DNA from 3 places in the Exiguobacterium sp. s183 genome. Region 2 is predicted to be linked to each of the others. Evidence: riboswitches for the same ligand, from Rfam matches in the RefSeq annotation. Region 2 holds a riboswitch; each other region holds the start of a gene.

Region 1 (3,282 bases), on a different contig from region 2:
TGGTTGACTGCAGAAAGTCATGATACAAAGCTTGCTGATGACTCGGGAGCAGGCTGAACATTTGACCGACGCCTTCTCGAATGGAGAGCGTTTGGTTCAAAACACCTTCTTTGAGTTCGACCCATTCAGGTGGGGCGAAGCGTCGCATCAACGCGATGATGTTATCTTCTTCCGTGATGGTGCCGTCGAAATCACAGATGACGTGCGTACTCATCGCGTACCCCACGCATCCAACGCGGTCGATAACGCATCGGTCTCGCTCATCTTACCGATTGCCTGGTCAATTGCTTGGCGGAATGCCCTCGCTCCGGCAGCCGCACCGTCGGGATGCCCATGAATCCCACCGCCGGCATTGATGACGACATCCGTTCCGAAGTCACGAATCAAATCCGGGACGAGTCCTGGGTGAATTCCGGCAGAAGGGACCGTCAGAATCGGTTTCGTCCAATGAGGTTCTGTCGCGTAAGTTTGAATCTGTTCTGCTTCGTCTTTCGGTGTCGACAGTGAACCATATGGTGACGGGAAAAGCGTCAAGTCCGCCCCGGCGAGTCGAATCAGTTTCCCGAAAAGGAGGGAATGACGAATCGATCCGGTCAACGCTCCTGCAAAAGCGGGATGTGCCAAAATCGGGACGTGAATCTCGGGATCTTTAGCGAGTTCCCGTAACGCGTCGAGCCCGTACGTATACACGTTGAACAAAAGTGCGGTCGCGCCTGCCTCAATCAAACGTTTCGCCTGGTCGCGTAAGGTGAAAACGGGTCCGCTCAACGTGACGGCGTATAGAACGGAACGACCCGTTAGTTCTTGGTGTTCTTGAATGATCGATGCTCCAATCCGAGCCCGTTCGAGCGATGGGGTGAGCGGATTGTCATATAAAATCTCATCGTCTTTCACAAGATCGATGCCACCTGTAAACTGGTCACGAAGTTGTGTCGCCAAAAAATCAAGGTCACGCCCGATGACGCCTTTGAAGATGCTCATGGCGAGCGGTCGGTCGTATACTCGAAGGATGTCGCGGACACCTTCGACTCCGAATGCGGCACCCGGAAAGTCCGATGCGAGCTCGTTTGGGAGCGTTAGGTCGACAAGTTGGACGCTTGGGTCGAGCGACAGCTTTCCGAATGTCGTCGTCAGAATGGACGAAAAGTCCGGCGTCACATTATGTAGCGGGTAACGAATCGAGAAGCGACTCGTCGTTTCCTGTTGGGAGGTATCGATGACCTCACCGCGGAATGCCTGTAGTTGATGCTGCTCGAGATGGTTCAATTCGGTCCATGTGCCGACGGTCAGCTCATGTGCGATTTTTTCAGCCACGTGCTCGACGTGATCGGTATGTTTGATTTCATAAGTAGCGATGATTCCCATAAGTTCCTCCTTTCAGGTCAAACAAAAATGACCTCTTGGCTTGGCAAGAGGTCATTCGAAAACAATGAACTCTTATCTCTCAGCGATAGCTGCAAGAATTAGCACCGTGCCATTTCTGGTCGGTTGCTGCGACATCATCGGGCTTGTCCCTCCGTCTGCTCTTGATAAGAATAGTTGTGAAGTTGTGAAATTTAATTGAATTTTTACATAGAATCGCTCACTCGTCAATTCCTTTTTTTGAGAAAAAAAGTTTGAAAATAATGTTTCTATATATGCGTGTCAAAAATAGGGAGTCGACCGAAAATAGAGGATTGACAACTAGCGTGCCTAGTCCGTAATATTCGTCTCAACACGTCAAACACAATTACATCATTTACTCTTATCGCGAGTTGGCAGAGGGAATTGGCCCTAAGACGCCGCAGCAACCGACCATTTGGCACGGTGCTACATCCACCAGACATATGTCTGAAAGATGAGAGGAACAACCAATTTGGGTGTGCCTCTTTCTCGCGGAGAAAGGGGCTTTTTTCATGCATAGATTCAAGAAAGGGGAAAATCATCATGGCTTATGAGGCGTTTACAGAACAAAGTGTCGTCGAACACGTTCGACAGTTGGGGTTACTAGAAGAGGGGATTGCAGAATGTGAGGAAATCGGAGATGGAAATTTAAATCTCGTCTTTCGCATTCGTCAAGGAGAAACGTCATTAATCGTGAAACAGGCGTTGCCGTACGCAAAAGTCGTTGGAGAGAGCTGGCCGCTCACGCTTGACCGTTCGTGGATTGAACAACTGGCACTCCGTGAGTTTTCAAAAGTCGTACCACAATTCGTACCAGATGTACTCGGTAGCGACCGTGAACTCGCCTATACGATTTTAGAAGATTTGTCAGCGTTTGAAATCGTCCGGACGGGTTTCCTAAAAGGAGAGAGCTATCCGAATTTGGCGCGTCACGTCGGTACATTCCTCGGGGAAACGTTGTTTGCGACATCTGACTATGCGAAAGGACCGCTCGCCAAGAAACAAATCGAAAAAGAGTATTACAATCCAGAGCTATGCGATATCACAGAAAAACTGATCTTCACTGATCCGTATCGTGATGCAGAATCGAATCAAATCGAAACGCCTCTTCGTCCGGACGTGGAGCAGCTTTGGTCAGACCTCGCCTTGAAAATTGAAGTGACGAAATTGAAGGTCGGGTTCGTGACTAAACACGAAGCGTTGCTACATGGGGATTTACATACTGGAAGCATTTTTGCGACGCGTCAGGAAACAAAAATCATCGATCCTGAGTTTGCATTTTATGGTCCATTCGGTTTTGACATCGGTCAAATCATCGCCCATTTGGTGTTCTCGACGTATGCACATCCGTTGAAGCGGTTCGAACGCTTCACAGAAGTGCTCACTGTCTGGGAAACGTTCGAAAAAACGTTCCGTACACGCTTCACACAGGCGGTCGAGACATTCAACACAGTAGGATTCGTGGACGAACTGTTGCCATCGATTTTGAGTGATGCGATCGGCTACGCGGGCTGCGAATTGATTCGTCGGACGGTCGGTCTAGCGGGCGTCGCTGACTTGGAAACATTGCCAGACGACCTTCGTATCGAACGGAAACGTCATGCCCTAGAACTCGGCACGCGTCTCATCAAACAGCGTCATCAGATTCAATCCATCGACCAGCTGATCCCGGTTCTATCGGAGGTGCGGGTATGAGTGTGCAAAGTATTCATTTCGATGCCGACACCGAGGTGTTGACGATTTTAGATCAGACACAGTTGCCGCAAGAAGAGCGCTATGTCGAAGTGATAACGCTCGAACAGGCCGAACAGGCGATCAAGTCGCTCCAAGTCCGAGGTGCGCCGGCCATCGCTTACTTCGGGGCGTTCGTCCTTGCGAAAGAAGCGTCACGCCTGCAAG
Region 2 (3,282 bases):
TCTGGAGCGAGCGGAAGGAACGGTGAACCGAAGCAAGTCGAGAACGTTGCTTGTGGTTCTGTGACACCACGCTCTGTACCAGCAAGCTTAGACGTATAACCAGACAAGAAGTGATACATCGCCTGTTCTTTCGTCAGTTTGCTGATCGGTGGCAAGACACCATACGCATCGGCCGTCAAGAAGACGATCGTATTTGGATGACCGGCACGTGATGGGAGCATCGCGTTGTCGATGAATTCGATCGGATATGCCGCACGCGTATTTTCAGTCAAGGAGATGTTCTTGTAGTCCGGCGTACGATCTTCATTCAATACGACGTTTTCAATCAATGAACCGAAACGGATTGCATCATAGATTTGTGGTTCGTTCTCACGCGAAAGGTTAATCGTCTTCGCGTAGCAACCGCCTTCAATGTTGAAGACCCCATCCGGTGACCATCCATGCTCATCGTCTCCGATTAAGTGGCGCTGTGGATCAGCTGAAAGTGTCGTCTTCCCAGTTCCCGACAATCCGAAGAAGAGTGCCGTTTCATTTGCATCGTTGACGTTTGCCGAACAGTGCATCGATAAGACGTTTTGTTCAGGTAACAAGAAATTCATGACGGAGAAGATTGATTTTTTAATTTCGCCACCGTACTCTGTTCCCCCGATCAGAATGGTGCGCTTAGCGAATGAAACGAGAATGAACGTCTCTGAGTTCGTGCCATCCACTGCAGGGTCGGCTTTATAACTCGGTGCATAAATTACAGTGAACGGGTCGAACGCACCTTTCGTTGGCCATTCGCGTAAAAACAGTTGTTTTGCGAATAGACTATGCCATGCATATTCCGTAATGGCACGGACCGGTAACGTATAGTGCTCATCGGCACCAGCAGACGCTTCGAGGTAATAAAGTTTGTCTTTCTTTTCTAAATGGTTCAGTACTTTGTCGAGAAGTGCTGAAAACTTCTCTTCCGCGATCGGTTGGTTCACTTTTCCCCAATCGACAAGGTTGTTGCTGACTTCATCTTGGACGACGAATTTGTCTTTCGGTGACCGTCCGGTAAAAGCACCGGTGCTGACAGATAAAGCCCCGTCTTTTGTCAGTACACCTTCCCCATTTTGGATGGCTTCTTCCACCAGTTCTGGAACCGTCAAGTTCCGTTTCATGTCGGCACCATTAATTAATTCTTCGATTTTCAGGAGCGTTGTCGCCATCCTGAATCCCACCTTTCCCCTAAATAGATGTGGATGAAATCCGCATACTTCCGCGATTACGATTAATCAGTATGACATTTTTAATTATATGTGACACACTAATTAAACACAAGCGTTTCTTCTCTCTGAGTAAGCGCTTTCTTACAAAGACAGTTTATCACATTCTCTTATCACAAGGTGTTTAAAAACAGAAACGAATTAAAAAAATGTTTGACGATTCACAAACAGAAATGTTTTGCAAGTCAGTGAAAACTTTAACGAATTCGTTCGATTCCCTTGACATAATCGAGCGTCATTTATATGATGGTTTTCGTAACGGATACTCTTATTCTGAGCGGTGGAGGGAACAAGGCCCTACGAAGCCCAGCAACCGTCCGACATGAAGTCTTGTGCGGAAAAGGTGCTATCCTGAAGCGAAGCCATTAGCTTCGAACGATAAGAGGGTAAGGAAGAACGATTCAACCTTTCCCCATGTATGTCATCGGGGGAGGTTTTTTTCATTACCGTCCCAAAGCAACGCGTAAGGGGAACGAGTACCGTCCACATATCACCCTTATTATAGGAGGTTTTTTGAATGTCAAAATTGAACCGTCGACTTTTTACTTCAGAGTCGGTTACTGAAGGACATCCAGATAAAATTTGTGATCAGATCTCTGACTCGATTTTGGATGCCATTTTAGCGGAAGACCCGAATGCCCGTGTTGCGGCAGAAACGTCTGTCACAACGGGTCTTGTACTCGTAGCTGGTGAAATCACAACGTCAACTTACGTGGATATCCCGAAAGTTGTCCGTGAAACAATCCGTGAAATCGGATACACACGTGCGAAATATGGTTTCGATGCAGAAACATGTGCAGTCTTGACGTCGATTGACGAGCAATCAGTAGACATCGCGCAAGGTGTTGACCAAGCTCTCGAAGCACGTGAAGGTCAGATGACTGAAGAGGAACTCGATGCAATCGGTGCTGGGGACCAAGGTCTCATGTTCGGATACGCGACAAACGAGACACCTGAACTCATGCCGCTCCCGATCTCATTGGCGCACAAATTATCACGTCGTCTTGCTGAAGTTCGTAAGAACGGTACGCTTGAATACCTCCGTCCGGATGGTAAGACGCAAGTAACGGTTGAGTACGATGAGGACAACAACCCTGTTCGCATCGATACAATCGTCATCTCGACACAACACGCAGAAGAGATCACGCTCGAGCAAATTCAAGAAGACTTGAAAAAGTATGTCATCGAAGCAGTCATCCCGGCTGAACTCATCGATGCTGAAACAAAATACTTCATCAACCCGACTGGTCGCTTCGTAATCGGTGGACCACAAGGAGATGCAGGTCTTACAGGACGTAAAATCATCGTCGATACGTACGGTGGATACGCACGTCACGGCGGTGGCGCATTCTCTGGTAAAGATCCTACAAAAGTTGACCGTTCAGCAGCATACGCAGCTCGTTATGTAGCGAAAAACATCGTTGCAGCAGGACTTGCGGATAAAGCAGAAGTTCAACTCGCTTACGCGATTGGGGTAGCACATCCAGTATCAATCGCTGTCGATACGTTCGGCACTGGTAAATTGAGCGAAACAGAGCTCGTTGAACTCGTTCGTGAGAACTTCGACCTCCGTCCAGCAGGCATCATCAAGATGCTTGACCTTCGCCGTCCAATCTACAAACAAACAGCAGCTTACGGTCACTTCGGTCGTACAGATATCGAACTCCCATGGGAGCAAACAGATAAAGCAGCAGTTCTTGAAGAAGGCGCGAAGCGTTTCGCGTAATCAACAAAAACGACCTTTCCGCGGAAAGGTCGTTTTTTAGGTTCAAGTCGTTGGAGGTGTCTGTTTATGATCATTCGATGACGAATCAGTTGAAGTGTTTTCTTGTCCAAGCGCGGTATCCTTCGCTTCGACGACTTTTTCACCGATGTCTTGTAAATCTGATTTGGCTTCTTGGGCCGTCTCGACGATTTTATTGACGTCTTCTTTGACCGTATCGACTTCACCGACGACTTTTTCATATACGTTTTGAACGTCTGTAGTCACTTCCTGAATCTTGCCAGAAGCGGTCTTCACTTGTTCAAT
Region 3 (3,282 bases), 380 kb from region 2:
CCGTCGGTCGAGATAACTAGCTTCGACGAGACGCCCTGAACATGAATCCGATTGTTCAAAGAGGGTCTGCCCGTGCGGAATCGCTTCGAGGTGGTCCGCGTTCCATTCGATCAAGTCGGACAGTGTCTTAAATGGCACGGTTGTGTTCGCAAGATACGCCTCAATCCCAAGCTTGAATTCATCAAACAAAATATCTGCCTGTTCTAATGCCGTATGTTTCGGTAACGTGATTTCGACGAGTTCAACCTCGGCTTGACGCAACAATCGAAGTGCCTGTTCATACAAATCGACTTCTTCGTCTGAAATAGTTGGCTTGATAAATCCGACACGCATACCGACGGCTTGACGGACATCGAGACATGTCACATAAGGCGGTCCGATTGGAGTTTCCCATGTCGCAGGATCAGTCGAATCTTCACCACACATTGTCTGTAAGGCAACGACCGCATCACGGAGGGTACGCGCCATCGGTCCAGCCGTATCTTGAGAACGTGAGATCGGAATGATTCCTGAACGACTAATCAAGCCGACGGTCGGCTTGATTCCGACGATACTATTATGCACACTCGGGTGTACAATCGAGCCGCTCGTCTCAGATCCGACGGCAAGGAGTGTCAGGTTCGCCGCAACCGCCGAAGCCGATCCAGAACTCGATCCCCCGACATCTAATTGGTCGCCATAAGGGTTCTTCGTTTGTCCGCCAACAGCACTCCAACCGTTCGGCATATCTTCCGTTAAAAAGTTCGCCCACTCGGACAGGTTCGCTTTTCCGAGAATGATTGCCCCGTCAGCCCGTAATCGTTTTACGAGCTCGGCATCTCGACCTGCAAAATGATGTCGCATGGCGGCGGCACCTGCTGTCGTACGCATCAGACCGGCTGTCTCGATATTGTCTTTAATTAAGACGGGGATACCGAGGAGCGGTTTGCGTACTCCTTTTTTATAGGCCCGTTCTGCCGCCTCTGCCTCGAACAGGGCGTCCGGATTCACCTGGATGACGGCATGAAGTCGCTCATTATATGCAGCAATCCTTCCAAGGTAATACGCGGTCACGTCTCGTGCCGTGAATTGTCCTTCTTTATACCCACGATGTGCACGTTCAATCGTCAGCTCATGTAATTGGATTTGTTCCATCCTACATTCCTCCTTTATCTCTCCCACTTTATTCGTGCTCTATGCCTGATTTCCTTTTCGTATCGCCAAGTCTATGTGTTCTTGTTACACTTAAGAAAAAACAGGAGGTTCCTATGACGCGCTCCTACGTATTCGTGTTGCTCGCCGTATTCGGTCTATTTTTCTTGCAGTTATACGGAGAAAATGTGCCGTATGGTCCGTTCATTTCGATCGGGTTGATCGGATTCATCATCGTCTTGACGATTTTTCAGTTGAAGCGAAAACCGAAGCATTGACGAAAGTATTTTGAGGGTGGTATGATGCTCTCACCAACTACATATCGATATCAAGAGTGAACGAGAGATCTGGCTCCATGACTTCACAGCAACCTGCCACAGGCAAGGTGCTACGACCAGCAAGGGAAACCTTGGACGATATGACGAGAGCGCTCATGTCATCCGACGTGAGCGCTTTTTTGTTGAAATACGATTTGGAGGGAACGACAAGATGGAAAAAGCAACATTTGCAGGTGGCTGTTTTTGGTGCATGGTAACACCTTTTGAAGAACTACCAGGGATAGAAGGAATCGTATCCGGCTATATGGGCGGACAGATCGACAATCCGACGTATGAAGAAGTTAAAACGGGAACGACTGGTCATTTAGAGGTCGTTCAAATCACGTATGATCCATCTCTGTTCTCATATGAACGTCTCCTAGAACTCTATTGGATCCAGACAGACCCGACCGATGACGGTGGGCAGTTCCAAGACCGTGGGCCTCAGTATGCCCCAGCCATCTTCTATCACACGGAGAAACAACGAATCGCGGCTGAGGCGAGTCGAGACGTATTAGCAGCAAGTGGTCGTTTCACGGCACCGATTGTCACAAAAATCACTCCGGCGACGACATTCTTCGAAGCGGAAGAGTATCACCAGGATTACCACAAAAAGAATCCAAAACACTATAAAGAAGACCGGGCCATCTCAGGACGGGACACGTTCATCGAAGAGAACTGGACCGAAACCGTATAACGGTCATCAGACGCGGATTTTAGCATCCGCGTCTTTTTATAAGCCCAATAATCGGGAAAAGGCTATTAATGGTTCATACATCCGAAAAGGAGGACTCATACATGAAAACAAGTACGAAACTCATCATCAGTGTGATCGGCGTAGCCGTAATCGCCGTCGCCTGGTGGCTCATCTCACCGCTTTTCTTGACAGAGACAGTCGATGAAGGACTACCACCGACAGCTGTTGAGACGCCTGCTTCAGAAGAAGAAACAGAGGAAGAGACAACTGAGACACCGGAACCACAACCGAGTCAAACCGAAGTAGCGGGTGTGTTCATGGACGGGGAGAAAAATTATGAGACGACGGGCACGATTCGCTCCGTCGAGGCAGAAGACGGGACGTATCTCCGATTTGAAGAGTTTGAAACGACGAACGGACCTGATTTATTTGTCTATTTGACGAAGCCAGGACAAGAGACGTCCGAAGGGATTCGACTTGGAGCACTTAAAGGGAATACAGGAAACCAAAACTATTTAGTTCCGGCAGATGTCGATCTGTCAGAATATAGCACCGTAGTGATCTGGTGCCGTGCTTTTAGTGCGACGTTCGGGACGGGTGAATTGAGCGCGTCGAATGAATAACTGATATCAAACAGCCTGGACGTTTGACGTCCTCGCTGTTTTTTTGTATTAGAAAAATTATTTCTATCAGTTCTATCTATTTATTCATGCAATTCACGTGTTACAATATGGTAAAGTATGGAACTTTTTATAAGGAGGGTTTTTATTTGACTTCACATCAATCGACGTCATACAGCTCATATTTTTGGAAACGGTTTTGGATTCTTTTTCTGCCGATCGTGACGATTGGGATTTTATCTGAACCAATGATTGTAGAGAACACGTTTAAGAGTCTTGAAGATATCGGCGAGTTTGTTTTCTACTCGATATTCTATATTGTTGTAATCGGAGGCTTTACTGCGTTTGCCATTTCTTTCGTATGGAGAAGAAAATGATTGTTCCAAAATTGATGGTAGCCTGTTTATCTTCAATTGTTCTGAGTTTTTCTCTTCCAGTCTTCATGCCTGTGTTTGAAGATTTTACTTATTTTCAGAATGTTTTTATGTATGTGTTTTATGCCTCACCTATTATTTTC

The links. A riboswitch is a leader RNA that binds a small molecule or an ion and turns the genes downstream of it on or off. The one in region 2 is predicted to bind S-adenosylmethionine.
Region 1: another riboswitch for S-adenosylmethionine. It lies ahead of KNP62_RS07585 (2,3-diketo-5-methylthiopentyl-1-phosphate enolase); the one in region 2 lies ahead of metK (methionine adenosyltransferase).
Region 3: another riboswitch for S-adenosylmethionine. It lies ahead of msrA (peptide-methionine (S)-S-oxide reductase MsrA); the one in region 2 lies ahead of metK (methionine adenosyltransferase).

The regions. Positions count from the first base shown of each region.
Region 1 is NZ_JACSKN010000002.1:414,986-418,267, reverse strand. Features, by position in the region: gene KNP62_RS07590 (2-hydroxy-3-keto-5-methylthiopentenyl-1-phosphate phosphatase) at 1-214, opposite strand, end outside; gene KNP62_RS07585 (2,3-diketo-5-methylthiopentyl-1-phosphate enolase) at 211-1,365, opposite strand; SAM riboswitch class I at 1,435-1,536, opposite strand; SAM riboswitch class I at 1,742-1,844, shown strand; gene mtnK (S-methyl-5-thioribose kinase) at 1,927-3,078, shown strand; gene mtnA (S-methyl-5-thioribose-1-phosphate isomerase) at 3,075-3,282, shown strand, end outside.
Region 2 is NZ_JACSKN010000001.1:50,700-53,981, forward strand. Features, by position in the region: gene pckA (phosphoenolpyruvate carboxykinase (ATP)) at 1-1,196, opposite strand, end outside; SAM riboswitch class I at 1,519-1,638, shown strand; gene metK (methionine adenosyltransferase) at 1,771-2,979, shown strand; gene KNP62_RS00265 (hypothetical protein) at 3,022-3,282, opposite strand, start outside.
Region 3 is NZ_JACSKN010000001.1:431,597-434,878, reverse strand. Features, by position in the region: gene KNP62_RS02240 (amidase family protein) at 1-1,134, opposite strand, end outside; gene KNP62_RS02235 (hypothetical protein) at 1,248-1,409, shown strand; SAM riboswitch class I at 1,454-1,553, shown strand; gene msrA (peptide-methionine (S)-S-oxide reductase MsrA) at 1,621-2,145, shown strand; gene KNP62_RS02225 (DM13 domain-containing protein) at 2,247-2,768, shown strand.